DNA from 2 places in the Microbacterium sp. SA156 genome. Region 2 is predicted to be linked to the other one. Evidence: riboswitches for the same ligand, from Rfam matches in the RefSeq annotation. Region 2 holds a riboswitch; the other holds the start of a gene.
The links. A riboswitch is a leader RNA that binds a small molecule or an ion and turns the genes downstream of it on or off. The one in region 2 is predicted to bind thiamine pyrophosphate.
Positions count from the first base shown of each region.

Region 1: another riboswitch for thiamine pyrophosphate. It lies ahead of thiM (hydroxyethylthiazole kinase); the one in region 2 lies ahead of ACOWU6_RS13660 (ECF transporter S component).

Region 1 covers NZ_JBAKGU010000001.1:393,088-400,922, forward strand. Annotated here, with positions in the region: gene ACOWU6_RS01695 (glycosyltransferase family 2 protein) at 1-727, opposite strand, end outside; gene ACOWU6_RS01700 (cysteine desulfurase family protein) at 762-1,883, opposite strand; gene nadC (carboxylating nicotinate-nucleotide diphosphorylase) at 1,887-2,738, opposite strand; gene nadB (L-aspartate oxidase) at 2,732-4,249, opposite strand; gene nadA (quinolinate synthase NadA) at 4,246-5,577, opposite strand; gene ACOWU6_RS01720 (NUDIX hydrolase) at 5,661-6,362, opposite strand; TPP riboswitch at 6,418-6,513, shown strand; gene thiM (hydroxyethylthiazole kinase) at 6,505-7,338, shown strand; gene thiE (thiamine phosphate synthase) at 7,335-7,835, shown strand, end outside.
Region 2 covers NZ_JBAKGU010000015.1:8,063-15,897, forward strand. Annotated here, with positions in the region: gene ACOWU6_RS13650 (bifunctional proline dehydrogenase/L-glutamate gamma-semialdehyde dehydrogenase) at 1-75, shown strand, start outside; gene ACOWU6_RS13655 (D-alanyl-D-alanine carboxypeptidase family protein) at 340-1,731, opposite strand; TPP riboswitch at 1,797-1,907, shown strand; gene ACOWU6_RS13660 (ECF transporter S component) at 1,899-2,519, shown strand; gene ACOWU6_RS13665 (ABC transporter ATP-binding protein) at 2,521-4,005, shown strand; gene ACOWU6_RS13670 (energy-coupling factor transporter transmembrane component T family protein) at 4,002-4,787, shown strand; gene ACOWU6_RS13675 (aldo/keto reductase) at 4,853-5,851, shown strand; gene ACOWU6_RS13680 (Nramp family divalent metal transporter) at 5,864-7,123, opposite strand; gene ACOWU6_RS13685 (SDR family oxidoreductase) at 7,341-7,835, shown strand, end outside.

The sequences.
Region 1 (7,835 bases), on a different contig from region 2:
CGCGCATCGCGGCGAGGCACGCGCGGAAGACGCGGGGGTCGGCCTCGTGCTGCGTGATCGAGCTCCCGTCGGCGCGCACGCGCCACTGGACGACGACGTCGGGGACCGTGTCGATCGCACGCGCGGCCGTGTACATCCGCTGAGCGATCGCCTGGTCCTCGTAGAGCGCGTTCTCGGGAAACCGCAGGTCGTGCGCACGCCAGAAGTCCGTGCGCGAGACCTTCGACCACGCCACGACGTTCCCGGTGACCTCGGGGTGCGCGTCGAGCGTGACGCCGACGCGCCGCGGGCTCGTCGAGGCGGAGACCCACGGCTGCACCTCTCCCGCCGTGTACGACCCTCCTTCGGGCCACAGGCGCACGTACGCCCCCACCGCGACGTCGCTTCCGGATGTCTCGAGCGACCCGACGAGCGTCTCGAGCGCGCGCGGGAGCATGATGTCGTCGCCGTCGAGGAAGCCCAGGTACGGCGTGTCCACGTGCGCGAGCGCCGTGTTGCGCGCCGCGCCCAGCCCCTTGCGTCGCGGATGCCGGATGACCCGGAAGCGATCGTCGCGCGCGGCGAACTCCTCGAGCACGCGGCCCGTGCCATCGGTCGACGCGTCGTCCACGAGGATCGCGCGCCAGCGGGTCAGGGTCTGCGCGCGCAGCGAGTCGAGCGCCTCGGCGATGTATCCCTCGATGTCGAAGCCCGGGACGACGACGGTCACGAGGGGAGCGGTGGTCACCGGATGAGACTATCGGCGCACGGGGACACCGGGGTCAGACCGCCGCAACCGCAGCGGCGACCGCGTCGGCGACGGCGTCGAGCGAGCCCTCGTGGCGGTGCGCGAGCGTGAAGCGGACCGCGGTCTGCGCCTCCTCGGGCAGGACCCCGAGCGCGACGAGGACGTGCGACGGCTCGTCGCTTCCCGCGGCGCAGGCCGACCCGCTCGACGACACGACGCCGCGGCGCTCGAGCTCGAGCAGCACGGCCTCGCCGCTCGTGCCCGCGAAGGTGAAGCTCGCCGTGCCGGGGAGGCGCCGGGTCGGATGGCCGGTGAGGCGCGCCGAGGGCACGAGCGCGAGCACCCGTGAGATGAAGGCGTCGCGGATGGCCGCCACGCGCCGAGCGCTGTCGGCGCGCTCGGCGTCGGCGAGCTCGAGCGCCGTCGCGAATCCGACGGCATCCGCGACCGCCTCGGTGCCGCTGCGGCGTCCGCGCTGCTGGCCGCCGCCGTGGAGGAGCGGCTCGATCGGGATGCGTCCGCGCACGGCGAGGACGCCGGTGCCGGGCGGTGCCCCGATCTTGTGGCCGGCGAGCGCGATCGCGTCGGCGCCCGTGTCGGCCAGCGGCAGCCATCCCGCCGCCTGCACGGCGTCGAGGTGCAGGGGGACGCGGCGCCCCGCGAGCGCGTCGGCGATGCCCCGCGCGTCCTGCACGGTGCCGATCTCGTTGTTGGCGAGCCCGATCGACACGAGCGCGGTGTCGTCGCGGAGGGCTGCGGCGACGTCGTCCGGCCGGACGAGGCCGTCCGCGTCGACGGGGAGGAGGGTCACCTCGAACCCGTGGAGGCGGCGGAGGTAATCGGCCGAGGCGAGGATCGACTCGTGCTCGATCGGCGTCGTCACGACGTGCCGTGCACGCGGCGCAGCGCCCAGGGCGATCCCCTTCACCGCGAGGTTGTTCGCCTCGGTTCCGCCCGAGGTGAAGACGATGTCGCCTCGGCGCATCCCGAGCACGGCCGCGACCCTGGCGCGGGCGTCCTCGAGAGCGCGCGCGGCTCGCTCGCCGACCGTGTGGTGGCTCGACGGGTTGCCGAATGCGCGCGTCAGGTGGGGCTCCATGGCCGCGAGCACCTCGGGCCGCACGGGCGTCGTCGCGGCGTTGTCGAGGTAGAGCACGGCTCAGCTCACGCGCATGTCGAGACCGAGATCGAGCGCGCGGGCGGAGTGCGTCAGCGCGCCGACCGAGATGACGTCGACGCCCGTCTCGGCGATGCCCCGCACCGTCCCGAGGTCGACGCCGCCCGACGCCTCGACGATCGCTCGCCCGCCGACGATCCCGACGCCGCGACGGAGGTCGTCGAGAGAGAAGTTGTCGAGCATGATCGTGTCGACTCCGGCCGCGAGCACGGGCTCGATCTGGTCGATGCGATCGACCTCGACCTCGACATGCGCCGTGTGCGGCAGACGCGCGATGCCCGCGCGGAGGGCGGTCGTCAGGTCGGCGCCGCCGGCCTGGAGCACGGCGAGATGGTTGTCCTTCGCCATGACCGCGTCTGACAGCGAGTGCCGGTGGTTGTGCCCGCCGCCGCAGCGGACGGCATGCCGCTCGAACGCGCGGAGCCCCGGCGTCGTCTTCCGGGTGTCGACGATCCGCGCGCGGGTGCCCGCCACCTCGGCGACGAACCGCGCCGTGAGCGTCGCGACGCCCGACATCCGCTGGGTGAAGTTCAGCCCGACGCGCTCTGCGGTGAGCACCGCGCGGGCCGGCCCGGCGACGGTCGCGAGCACGTCGCCCGCGGCGAAGGGCGCGCCGTCCGCCACGCGGAGGTCGACCTCGGTCGCGCGATCCGTGAGGGCGAACGCTGCCCGGAAGACCTCGCCGCCGCTGAACACGCCGTCCTCGCGCGCGACGAGCGATGCCTGCGCGTGAGCGGATGCGGGAAGGAACGCCTCGCTCGTGAGGTCTCCCCACGGCGCGTCCTCCTCGAGGGCGGCGCGCACGGCGCGCTCGATCGTCGACGCCGTCAGCATGCGGCACCCGCTGAGAGGAGTTCGCGCGCGTGAGCGGACGCGTCGTCGGTGCGGAAATGCGACCCCACCGAGCCCGGCCGGGCGAGGGCGGCGCTCGCCGCGGCGAGGCCCACGCGCACGAGCCCCGCGTCCTCATGCGCGGAGAGCGTCTGCGGACGGGGGAGGGCGTCCTGCCACGCGGCGAGCACGGCCACGGCGTGCGCGAGGCCCGCGCCGTCGCGGAGGAGCCCCACGTGATCCCACATGAGCCGCTGCAGGGCGGCGCGCGAGAAGGGCGGGACGGCGGCGAGCTCCGACGGCGACTCCGGGCCGGGCGCGGAGGGGAGCGCGGGCGCCGCATCGACGTCGCCCGCGAGGATGGCCGCGGCCGCGCGCGCGGCGAAGACCGCGCCCTCGAGAAGGGAGTTGGAAGCGAGGCGGTTGGCGCCGTGCACGCCCGTGCGCGCGCACTCGCCGACGGCGAGGAGGCCGGCCAGGCTCGTGCGCCCGTCGAGGTCGGTCGCGATCCCGCCCATGAGGTAGTGGGCGGCCGGCGCGACGGGGATCGGGTGCGCGGCCCAGTCGAGCCCGCGCCCTGCGAGCGCCCTCGCGATCGTCGGGAAGCGCGCCTCGAGTCGCCGACGGCCGATGCGCGTCGCGTCCAGGAGCACGGGGCGCCCGCCCTGCTCCGCCATCCGCCGGGCGATCGATCGCGCGACGACATCGCGCGGCGCGAGCTCGCCGTCGGGGTGGTCGTCGAGCACGAAGCGCCGCCCGTCGAGATCGATGAGGTCGGCGCCCTCACCGCGCACCGCCTCGGAGACGAGGAACGGCGTGCCCTCGGCGAGCACGGTGGGGTGGAACTGCGCGAACTCGAGATCGACGACCGCGGCCCCCGCCCGCAGGGCGGCCGCGATGCCGTCGCCGGTCACGACGTCGGGGTTGGTGGTGCGCGCCCACAGCCGCCCCGCTCCGCCGGTCGCGAGCACGACGGCATCCGCCCGGAGCGCCTCCCGGCGCCCGTCGGCGAGCAGCTCGACTCCCGCGACGCGTCCGCCCTCCACGAGGAGGTCGGCGAGGAGCGTCCGCTCGCGAAGGCGGACGCCCGCCTCGAGCGCGGCCGCGATGAGCGCGATCTCGATCGCGAGGCCCGTCGCGTCTCCGCCCGCGTGGAGGATGCGCGGATGCGCGTGCGCGGCCTCGAGTCCTCGCGCCAGGGCGCCCGAGGCGTCGCGGTCGAACGCGACGCCGAGGTCCATGAGCTCGCGCACGCGTGCCGGCCCCTCCGTCACGAGCACGTCGACCGCGGCGGGGTCGCACAGGCCGGCGCCCGCGGCGAGCGTGTCGGCCGCGTGGCTCTCGACGCTGTCATCGGGGAAGAGCGCGGCCGCGATGCCGCCCTGCGCGTGCCGCGTGCTGCCGTCGGCCATCCCCGCCTTCGTGACCAGCTGCACATCCGCGCCGCCGCGCGCGAGGTGCAGCGCCGTCGCGAGGCCGGCGACGCCGCTTCCGACGACGATGACCCCGGTCATGCGCGCGCGCCTCCCGTCGACAGGGGCTTGGCCGCGAGCATCCGCTCGAGCGCGACGCGCGCCGGGTCCGCCACCGCGTCGTCGACGCCGATCCGGTTGACCACGCGCCGCGCGACGAGCTCCTCGAGCACCCACGCGAGGTAGCCGGGGTGGATGCGGTACATCGTCGAGCAGGGGCACACGACGGGGTCGAGGCAGAAGATCGTGTGCTGCGGGTGCTCGGCGGCGAGCCGGCGCACGAGGTTGATCTCGGTGCCGATCGCGAACGTGGTCGGCTCGGTCGCCGCCTCAATCGCCTTGCGGATGTAGTCGGTCGATCCTGCCTCGTCGGCGGCGTCGACGACGGGCATGGGGCACTCCGGATGCACGATGACGCGCACGCCCGGATGCTCGGCGCGCGCGGTCTCGATCTGGTCGACCGTGAAGCGGCGGTGCACGGAGCAGAAGCCGTGCCAGAGGATGACCTCGGCGTCGCGCAGCGTCTCCTCGGACGACCCGCCGTACGGCGCGCGAGGGTTCCACAGCGGCATGCGCTCGAGCGGCACGCCCATCGCCTTGGCCGTGTTGCGCCCGAGGTGCTGGTCGGGGAAGAAGAGCACGCGGCGCCCGCGGGCGAACGCCCACTCGAGCACGGTGCGCGCGTTGGACGACGTGCACACGATGCCGCCGTTGCGGCCCACGAAGCCCTTGATCGCCGCGGAGGAGTTCATGTAGGTCACCGGGACGACCGGCACGCGGCCGTCCGCGTCCGGCACGTCGAGCGGGCCGTACACGTCCGCGAGCTGCTCCCAGCACTCCTCGACCTGGTCGATGTCGGCCATGTCGGCCATCGAGCAGCCCGCGGCGAGGTTCGGCAGGATGACGGACTGCTCCGGGCGGGAGAGCATGTCGGCGGTCTCGGCCATGAAGTGCACGCCGCAGAAGACGATCGCCTCGGCCTCGGGGTGCGCCTTCGCCGCGCCCGCGAGCTGGAACGAGTCGCCCACGTAGTCGGCGTGCTGCACAACCTCGTCGCGCTGGTAGAAGTGGCCGAGGACCACGACGCGGTCGCCGAGCGCCGCCTTCGCCGCCCGGATGCGATCGTGCAGCTCGGCTTCCGGGGCCTCGCGGTAGGCGCGGGGGAGCTCGCCCTGCCGTGGGGCGTCGGTCGGGATCACGTCGCCCATCGAGGCGCCGGGGCCGTACCCGGCGACGGCGTCGAAGCTCCAGGGCCCCGCGGCGAGGTCGGTCGAGCACGTCGAGCCCGCGGCGCCGCCCGAGACGATCGCCTGGATCTCGTGGTCGACGCTCGCGTCGCGGGCGGTGAGGGTGATGCTGGTCGCGGCCATGGGGACCCCTGTTCGTGTCGATTCGACTCTAAGTCGTCGACACCACTTTAAGTCAGGTTGACCACAAAGGCGAGCGGGGCTCCTCAGGCCGGTCCGAGCGGTCCGCGATCGGCGAGCTCGACCTCAGAGTTGTAGCGGTACAGGCGCGCCGGGCGATGCTTGCCGGTGCGGAACGACTCGGTCGGGAGGAGCGCCTCGGAGCCCTCGAGGAGGCGGCGGAAGTTCGACGGGTCGAGGCGCCGCCCGAGCACGGCCTCGTAGACCTCCCGCAGCTCGGTCAGCGTGAACTCGTCGGGCAGGAGGCCGTGCGCGATCCGGCTGTAGCCGACCTTGTTGCGCAGCCGCCACACGGCGTAGTCGACGATCCGGTTGTGATCGAAGGCGAGCGCCGGCAGGTCGTCCACGTCGAACCACTCGACGTTCTCCGGCGCGTCCTCCGCGGCGCGCTGCGCATCCACGAGGTCGGAGCGGAGGAGCGCCCAGTAGACGACCGACACGACGCGCGTGGGGGAGCGGTCGACGTCGCCGAAGGCGTAGAGCTGCTCGAGGTAGCTCGGGCTGAGCGCGGTCGTCTCGGCGAGCGTGCGGGCGGCGGCGTCGTCGAGCCCCTCCCGCTCGTCGAGCCATCCGCCCGGGAGCGCCCACGCGCCCTCGAACGGCTCCCGCGTGCGGCGCACGAGCGGGATCATGAGCGCGTCGGCCCCGGGTCGCGAGCGCAGCGAGAAGATCACGGTCGAGACGGCGACGCGGATGCCGGCGCTCTCGGTCGCGGAAGGGGAGGTCACCCTTCGAGCGTAGGCGACCCGGCGCGCGGGCCATCGCGGACCCGCTATGCTCGCTCGCAGTGACACGGGGTGTCCCCATCCGGGACTGAGATCACACCCGTATGCACCTGATCTCGTTAGGACGAGCGGAGGGATGTCGCTGATGAGTGACGCGCACCTGTCGGTATCCGATGGCCCCGGGGCCGTGCTGTCGAGACTGCGCGAGACCGCGCCGCTCGTTCAGTGCATCACCAACGCCGTGGTCGTGAACGTCACGGCCAACGCGCTGCTCGCGGTGGGCGCGGCGCCCGTGATGGCCGACATCCCCGAGGAGGCCGGGGAGTGCGCGGCGTTCGCGTCGGCGCTCCTGGTCAACCTCGGGACGCCGACCGCCGAGCAGCGCGCGGCGATGACCGCCGCGGTCGCCGCGGCACGCGCGTCCGGCACGCCGTGGGTCCTCGACCCCGTGGGCGTGGGCGCCCTCGGCCTGCGCACCGGCGTCGCGCGCGACCTGCTCGCGCACCGGCCGACCGTGATCCRCGGCAACGCCTCGGAGGTGCTCGCGCTCGCGGGCGCCGGCTCGGGCGGGCGCGGGGTCGATGCGGCCGACGAGGTCGATGCGGCGCTCGACGCCGCCCGCGCGCTCGCCGAGCGCACGGGCGCGGTCGTCGCGGTGTCGGGCGCGGTCGACGCGGTCACCGACGGCGCGCGCACGGAGCGCATCGCGGGCGGGAGCGCGCTCCTCACCCGCATGACGGGAGGCGGCTGCTCGCTCGGAGCGGTCGTGGCCGCCTGCGTCGCGGCGGCGGATGGCCCGGATGCCGCGTTCGCGGGCACGATCGCGGCGCATGCCGTCTACGCGGCCGCCTCCGAGCGCGCGGCGGCCGTCGCGACGGGCCCCGGCTCGTTCGCGGTGGCGTTCCTCGACGCGCTCGCGGGGGTCGATGCGGTCGACGTGTCCGCGCCCGAGCGCTTCGCGAAGGAGGTGCCGGCATGACCGCGCGACCTCTCGACCTCTCCCTCTACCTCGTCGCGGACGCCGCGACGATCACCGGCCGCTCGCTCGTCGACGTCGTCGCCCAGGCGGTCGACGGAGGGGCATCGACCGTGCAGATCCGCGGCAAGGACCTGTCCGCCGCAGATCTCCTCGCCCTCGTCGAGTCCGCTGCCGCGCACACGCGCGGCCGTGCGACGCTGCTCGTGAACGACCGCGTCGACGTGTACCTGGCCGCGAAGGCCGCGGGAGCGTCCGTCGACGGCGTCCACATCGGGCAGACCGACCTGCCGGCCGATCGCGTGCGCGGCCTCGTGGGCGACGACGCGATCATCGGCCTGAGCGCGAGCCTGCCGCGCCAGCTCGAGGCGCTGCGGCGCCTCCCCACCGGCACGGTCGACTACCTGGGCGTGGGCGCGGTGCGCGCCACCCCGACGAAGAAGGACCATCCGACCCCGATCGGATGGACCGGATTCGCGGCCTTCGCCGAGCTCGCGCAC
Region 2 (7,835 bases):
CAGGCGGTGTCGATCACCGCGCACCGGTTCGGCAACGAGCGGCGGTACGTCGTTCCCGGTCTCGCCGACGCCTGATCAGAGGGCGGGCCGCTCCCTCCCGGGGCGGTCCGCCTCTGTCACCCCGTCCGTCCGCGCCTCGCCCGATCTGCATGTCGCCCGCCCCGCAGGTCGCCCGCTCTGGATGCCGCCCGATCTGCATGTCTCACTCCCGGCGGGATAGGGAGGCCGAATCCCGCGCTGAGTGAGACATGCTCGGCCGGCCTCCCGTGTCGAGCGAGACATGCTCGGTCGGCTTCCCGCGCCGAGCGAGACATGCTTGGTCGGCTTCGGTCGGTCGGGTCAGTCGAGGCCGAGCAGCGACAGCGGGTGCGTGAGCCTCCACCAGAAGGAGGGCGGGGGCACGTCGTCGGTGAGGGTGAGCGCGACGCTCGTGTCGTCCATACCGCCCTGCACGGCCAGCGTGCCGACCTCGTCGCCGGCTTCGGCTCCGAGCTCGACCTCGTACGACGGATCGGTGGATGGCGCGACGCCCTGCCACGAGATCACCTGGGCCTCGTCGGCGGTCACGATCGTGCTCTGCGCGCCCCACTCGGTCCTGACGTGCGCGACGGGCACCTCGGCGGCGACCGCGGTCGTGAGCTGCATGCCCTCCTCGAGCTGCGCGAGGAGCTCGCGGCTCACGATCGCGCGGCTGTCGTCGTCGGGCTGGCCGACGACCGCGGCGTAGAGGGTCACGCTCGTCTGGCCGATCGTGACCTCCTTCGCGGACAGGAGGTTCCAGTACTGCGTGCCCGTCGACCACAGCGAGCCGGTCTTCAGGCCGACCACGCCCTCGTCCCCGATGAGCGGGTTCGAGTTCTCGACGAGCCCCGCTCCCGGGAGCACGACGGAGTCCTCGGCCATGATGCTCGCGAGGACCGGATCCTCGAGCGCGATCTCGGCGAGACGGATGAGCGAGCGCGCGTCGGCGGTGTTCGCCGGGTCGATGCCGCTCGGGTCGGCGACCGTGATGCCCGTGAGCTCGTGCTGCGCGAGCCAGGCCTGCGCGTCGGCGAGCCAGGCCTCCTGCGTGCCCCACAACTCGAGGACGAGCCGGTCGACGTAGTTGTTCGCCGACCCGAGCATGACGCCCTGGAGCATCTCGTGCAGCGTGAGCGTGCCGCCCACGGGGACATCGAGCGACGACTCATCGGCCGTGAGATAGGCCCAGTACTCGTCGCTGTCGGCCTGCGTGAAGGCGTAGGACGGCCCATCCTGACCCAGCTCGAGGCCCTCGCGCTCGATGATCATGAGCGCGGTGATGATCTTCGTGATGCTCGCCATCGGCAGCGCCTCGTCGCTCGAGGCGATCGGGCCGCCGGGGCCGCCCTCCGCAGCGAGGGCGGCGATGCCGTCCTCCGGCCAGGTGACGGGGAACTCCTCGCCGATCGGCGTCTCGACGGTGAGATCCGAGATGGTGGGGGCGACGTTCGTGAGCGGCCACACCGCGCAGGACGCGACGTAGCCGAGAGCGAGCACGCCGAGAGTGACGGTCGGCCCGAGCCAGAACCGGCGGCGGGTGCGCGGCGGAAGGAGCGACGGTTCGACGGGCACGAGGCGGCTCGTGGGAAGCGCGCCGGCCGTGCGCGAGGCGGCGACGGCGTCGGGGTCGACCCAGCCGAGCGCCGTGAGCGCCGCAGCGGCGTCCTGCGACGGCGCGGTCTCCGCCGCAGGGATGTCGTCGATTGCCACCCGCATACGGTACCCGCTGCTCCTGCGAAGACGGGAAGCGGCTCGTGGGATGCGAGTAGAATCAGCCCACATCACACGGGAGTCCGCCGAGCCGGACTGAGAGGACGCGAGCCGCGCGTCGACCGTCGAACCTGATCCGGGTCATGCCGGCGAAGGAAGGAGAACGAATGTCCACGTCCGTTTCCGCAGGACAGACCGCGACCGGCCGCCGCTTCACGTGGCGGGTCGTCGACATCGTCGTCGCGAGCGTGATCGGCGTCGCGTGCGCGGTCGTGTTCCTCGTCTGGAACATCGCCTACGAGCTGCCGAGCACGCTGCTCAGCCCGCTCCTGCCCGGGCTCGGCGGCCTCGTCGCCGGCCCGTGGCTCATCGCGGGCGTGATCGGCGGACTCGTCGTCCGCAAGCCGGGCGCCGCGCTCTACACCGAGCTGCTCGCCGCCGTGATCTCGGCGCTCGTCGGCAACCAGTGGGGTCCGCTCACGATCGTCTCGGGCCTCGTGCAGGGCCTCGGCGCCGAGATCGTCCTCGCGATCTTCCTGTACCGCGCCTTCGGCCCCGTCGTCGCGACGCTCGCGGGCGCTGCGGCGGGCCTCGCCTGCGGCATCAACGACATCGTCAACTGGTACGCGGGGGCCGACGCGGCCTTCACGGCCATCTACATCGCGTCGACGACGCTGTCGGGCGCCGTCATCGCCGGCCTCGGCGGCTGGGCGATCGTGCGCGCACTCGCGGCGACCGGAGCGCTCAGCCGCTTCGCCGCGGGGCGCGACGTCGCGCGACGCGTCTGACGTGACGGCCGCGGAGACCCGCCCCTGCGGCATCCTCGCCGAGGGGTGGGGATGGCGGTACGGCACGCGCCTGGCATGGGCGGCCCAGGACGTCACGCTGTCGATCCGGCCGGGGGAGCGCGTGCTGCTCCTCGGAGCGAGCGGATCGGGCAAGTCGACTGTGCTGCAGGCGCTCGCCGGCGTGCTCGGCGGGGAGGACGAGGGAGAGCAGGCGGGCCGTCTTCTCGTCGACGGCGCGCCGCCGGAGGCCGCACGCGGACGGACCGGGCTCGTGCAGCAGGATCCCGACGCACAGGCCGTGCTCGCGCGCGTCGGGGACGACGTCGCGTTCGGGTGCGAGAACCTCGGCGTCCCGCACGACGAGATCTGGTCGCGCGTGCGGGAGGCGCTCGCGATCGTCGGCCTCGACGTGCCGCTCGACCGCTCGACGTCCGCCCTGTCGGGCGGGCAGAAGCAGCGCCTCGCCCTCGCCGGTGCGCTCGCCATGCGCCCCGGGCTCCTGCTGCTCGACGAGCCGACCGCGAACCTCGATCCCGAGGGTGTCGTCGAGGTGCGCGACGCGGTGTCGCGCGTCGTCGCGCACACGGGCGCCACGCTCGTCGTCGTCGAGCACCGGGTCGACGTGTGGCTTCCCGTCGTCGATCGCGTGATCGTCCTCGGCGGCGGGCAGCAGGGCGTCGTCGCGGACGGGACGCCCGAGGTCGTCCTCGCCCGACGTGGCGCCGAGCTCGCGTCGGGCGGCGTGTGGGTGCCGGGCATCCCGCCGCGTCGCCCCGGCCCGCCGCGCCACGCGCCGGGCGCTCCTCTCCTCGCTGCGGAAGCGCTGCAGGTGGGGCGCCTGCGCGACACGGCCGTCGCCGGCCCCGTGGACCTGGAGGTGCGCCCCGGCGAGGTGCTCGGCATCACCGGCCGCAACGGCGCGGGGAAGTCGACCCTCGCGCGCACGCTCGCAGGGCTCCTGCCGCCGGTCGACGGCCGAGTGGCGGCGGCACCCGAACTCGCGGCAGGCGCAGGCCCCGCGCCCATCCGATGGCGCTCGCGCGAGCTCCTCACCCGGATCGGCACCGTGCTGCAGTCGCCCGATCACCAGCTCCTCGCGAACACGGTGCGCGCCGAGCTCGAGGTGGGCATGCGCGCGCTCCGAGTGCCCGACGCGGAGATCTCGGCGCGCGGGGAGGAGCTCCTCGCCGCGCTGCGCCTCGCCCACCTCGCGGACGCCAACCCCCATACCCTCTCGGGCGGCGAGAAGCGCCGCCTCACGGTCGCGGCCATGCTCGCGACCCGGCCGCGCGTCTGCGTCCTCGACGAGCCGACGTTCGGCCAGGACGCGACGACGTGGGCCGAGCTCGTCGACATCATCGCGCGGCTGCGCGACGGAGCAGACGCCGCTCCGTCGGCGGTCGTCGCCGTGACGCACGACGCCGACGTCCTCGCGGCCCTCGACGCGCGCGTCCACCGCCTCGACGGAGCGGGGGTGCTCGGATGATCCCAGCGCCGCCCATCCCTCGGGGCCCGCTCGCGCACGTGAACCCGGTCGCGAAGCTCGGCGCCGCGCTCCTCATCGCGTTCCCGCTCATCCTCACGATCGACGTCGTCTCGGCGGCGGTCGCGCTCCTCCTCGAGATCCCGCTGCTCCTCGCCGCCGGCGTCGACGCGCGCACGTTCTGGCGCCGCACCGCGCCCGTCTGGATCGCGGCGCCGCTCGCCGCCGTGACGATCGCGCTGTACGGCGAGCCCAGCGGCACCGTCCACTTCGAGTGGCTGCTCGTGCGCGTGAGCGACGGATCGCTCGCCCTCGCCGCCGCGACGTGCCTGCGCATCCTCGCGCTCGCGCTGCCCGGCGTCGTCCTCTTCGCGACCGTCGATCCGACCGATCTCGCGGATGGTCTCGCGCAGCGCGTGCGGCTCCCGGCGCGGTTCGTGCTCGGCGCGCTCGGCGGCATGCGCCTGGTCGGGCTCCTCTTCGACGACTGGCGCGAGCTCGAGCTCGCCCGTCGTGCGCGCGGCGTCGCCGATACCGGCCGCGTGCGCCGCGTCCTCGGGATGGCCTTCGCCCTCGTCGTCCTCGCCCTGCGTCGCGGGGCGACCCTCGCGACCTCGATGGAGGCGCGCGGCTTCGGGAGCGACCGCGCCCGGACGTGGGCGCGCCGCTCGCCCTGGGGCGCGCGCGAGTGGATGCTCCTCGCGATCGGCCTCGGCATCTCGCTCACCGCGGTCGCCGTCGCGGTCGCGACGGGCGCGTGGAACTTCATCCTCGGCCCGAGCTGAGCCCGGTGTCCTCGCGGGCGGGCATAATCGGACGCGGCTCGACAACCCACGACGCGGAGGCGGACATGGAGCACAGGACACTCGGACGAACCGGACGCGACGTCTCTGTCGTCGGACTCGGCACGTGGCAGCTCGGCGCCGACTGGGGCGACGTGTCGGAGGCCGACGCGCTCGGCGTGCTCGCGGCGGCGACGGAGGGCGGCGTGACGTTCTTCGACACCGCCGACGTCTACGGCGACGGCCGCAGCGAGCAGATCATCGGCCGCTTCCTCGACGAGCGCGGTCTGCGCGACGACATCGCGGTCGCGACGAAGATGGGCCGTCGCGTCGATCAGGTGCCCGAGAACTACACGCTCGAGAACTTCCGGGCGTGGACCGACCGGTCGCGCGCCAACCTCGGCGTCGACACTCTCGATCTCGTCCAGCTGCACTGCCCGCCGTCGTCGGTGTACGCCGACGACGCGGTCTTCGACGCGCTCGACGTGCTCGTGGACGAGGGGGCGATCGCCCACTACGGCGTGAGCGTCGAGACCGTCGCGGAGGCGCTCGCGGCGATCGCGCGGCCGAACGTCGCGACCGTGCAGATCATCGTGAACGCCTTCCGCCTCAAGCCGCTCGACGAGGTGCTCCCCGCGGCGCAGGAGGCCGGGGTCGGGATCATCGCCCGGGTGCCGCTCGCGTCGGGTCTCCTGTCAGGGCGGTACGACGAGACGACCTCGTTCGCGGCGAACGACCACCGCACATATAACCGCTCGGGCGAGGCCTTCGACGTGGGCGAGACCTTCTCCGGCGTCGACTACGCGACCGGCGTCCAGGCCGCGCGCGAGTTCAGCGCGCTCGTCGCCGAGCAGGCACCCGAGGGCGTGTCGCCCGCGCAGGCGGCGATCGCGTGGCTCTGGCAGCAGCCCGGCGTGAGCAGCGTCATCCCCGGCGCCCGCTCGATCGCCCAGGCGCGGAGCAACGCAGCCGCGGGCTCCGTCTCCCCGCTCGGCGAGGCGTTCGAGGCCGGCGTGCGCCGGATCTACGACGCCCACCTGCGCGAGGCCATCCACCCGCGCTGGTGAGGCGGCGCGGGCTCAGCCCGCGATGACCGTCGCGATCGCGTTCCAGGCCTGGTACACCCCGAGCACGATGAAGAGCACGGCCGTGATGCCGAGCGCGACGTTGTGGTGCCAGCGGTTGCGGAACTCCGTCGGCACGCGATCGGTGTTGAGGATGGGCAGGAGCGTGATCGCGAGGAAGGGCATGAAGAGCGCGCCGAGGAATCCGTAGAGCAGCACGAGGAAGATCGGCTGGTCGAGGAACAGCATGAGCATGGGCGGGAACGTCAGCCACAGCACGTAGACGCGGAACCACTTGCCGTGTCCGCGGGAGTCGGCGTGATCGGAGCCCTTGCCGGTGATGTTGCCCATGAAGTCGGCGAACATGAGCGAGACGCCGTTCCAGACGCCGAGCAGCGACGAGAAGCCCGCGGCCCAGAAGCCGACGAGGAACCACACGCCGATGAACTCGCCGTAGCGCTCGCGCAGGACGGCGTCGAGCTCGAGAAGGCCCTGGTCGCCGGATGCCAGCGCCACGCCCGCCGCCTGCACGACCTCGACCCCGACGATGAGCATCGAGATCACGAAGATGCCGGTCACGACATACGCGACCGTGTTGTCGATGCGCATGACGCGGAGGAAGCGGGGCTGGTCCCACCCCTTCTCGCGCAGCCAGTAGCCGTACGCCGCGAGCGTGATCGTGCCGCCGACCCCGCCGGCGAGCGCGAGCGTGTAGAAGATGCCGTTCGGGGCATCCGGCAGGAGAGGGACGAGGCCGGTGAGCACCTGGAAGACGTTGGGCGCCGCGATGATCGCGAGGATCACGATCGTCACGAACATGAGGCCGACGAGCGCGGCCGTGATGCGCTCGAAGAAGCGGTACTTGCCGAACCAGATGAGGACGAAGCCGGCGAGCCCCATCGCGACCGCCCACATCCAGGTCTCGCCGCCGAACAGCGCGACGAGCGGGAGCGCGGTCGAGCTCATGGCCGACGCCGCGTACACGAAGCCCCAGATGACGATGTACGGGGCGAAGTACCACACGGGCCAGCGCCCGAGCGAGCGCCACCCCTCGAAGATCGTCCGGCCGGTGGCGACGGTGTACCGACCCGCGCCCTCGACGAGCACGATCTTGAGGATCACGCCGAGGACCACGGCCCACAGGAGCATGTAGCCGTAGTTCGAGCCCGCGACGAGGGTCGCGACCATGTCGGCCGAGCCCACGCCGGTCGCCGCGACGACCAGGCCGGGGCCGATCACCTTCCACTTCGGGGTCTGCTCAGGCGACGTCGACATGCGAACCTCCTCGTCTCGCGGCGCGGCACGGCCCGCGCACTCCGACGCTAACGGCAGATCGCGGCGGATCGGCGCATCCGCTCCGGGGTGGTGCGCGGGCGGGAGCGCGGCGGCCGCGTTGTGCGCATCCGATAACGCCTTCGTCCGTCGGTGCCGCGCGGGGGCAGGATGGACCCGCGCGCGCCCGCGCGCCACAGGCACGTTCGAAGGAGAGCGGATGATCCAGGACGGTTCCCTCGCAGGGCGGACGATCCTCATGTCGGGCGGGAGCCGCGGCATCGGACTCGCGATCGCGCTGCGCGCCGCGCGCGACGGGGCCAACGTCGCGCTGCTGGCGAAGACCGACAGCCCGCACCCGCGGCTCGAGGGCACGGTGCACACCGCGGCGGACGCCATCCGCGCCGCGGGCGGCCAGGCCCTCGCGATCGTCGGCGACGTCCGCGACGACGACGCGATCGCGCAGGCCGTCATGGAGACCGTCGGGACGTTCGGGGGCATCGACGCCGTCGTCAACAACGCGAGCGTGATCGACCTCTCCGGCTCGGAGGACCTCGCGGCGAAGAAATACGACCTCATGCAGGACGTCAACGTCCGAGGGACGTTCATGTTGAGCCGGGCCGCCATCCCCGTCCTGCGCGAGAGCGGCAATCCGCACATCCTGTCGCTCTCGCCGCCGCTCACCGTCACGCCGCGGTGGCTCGGGGCCCATCCC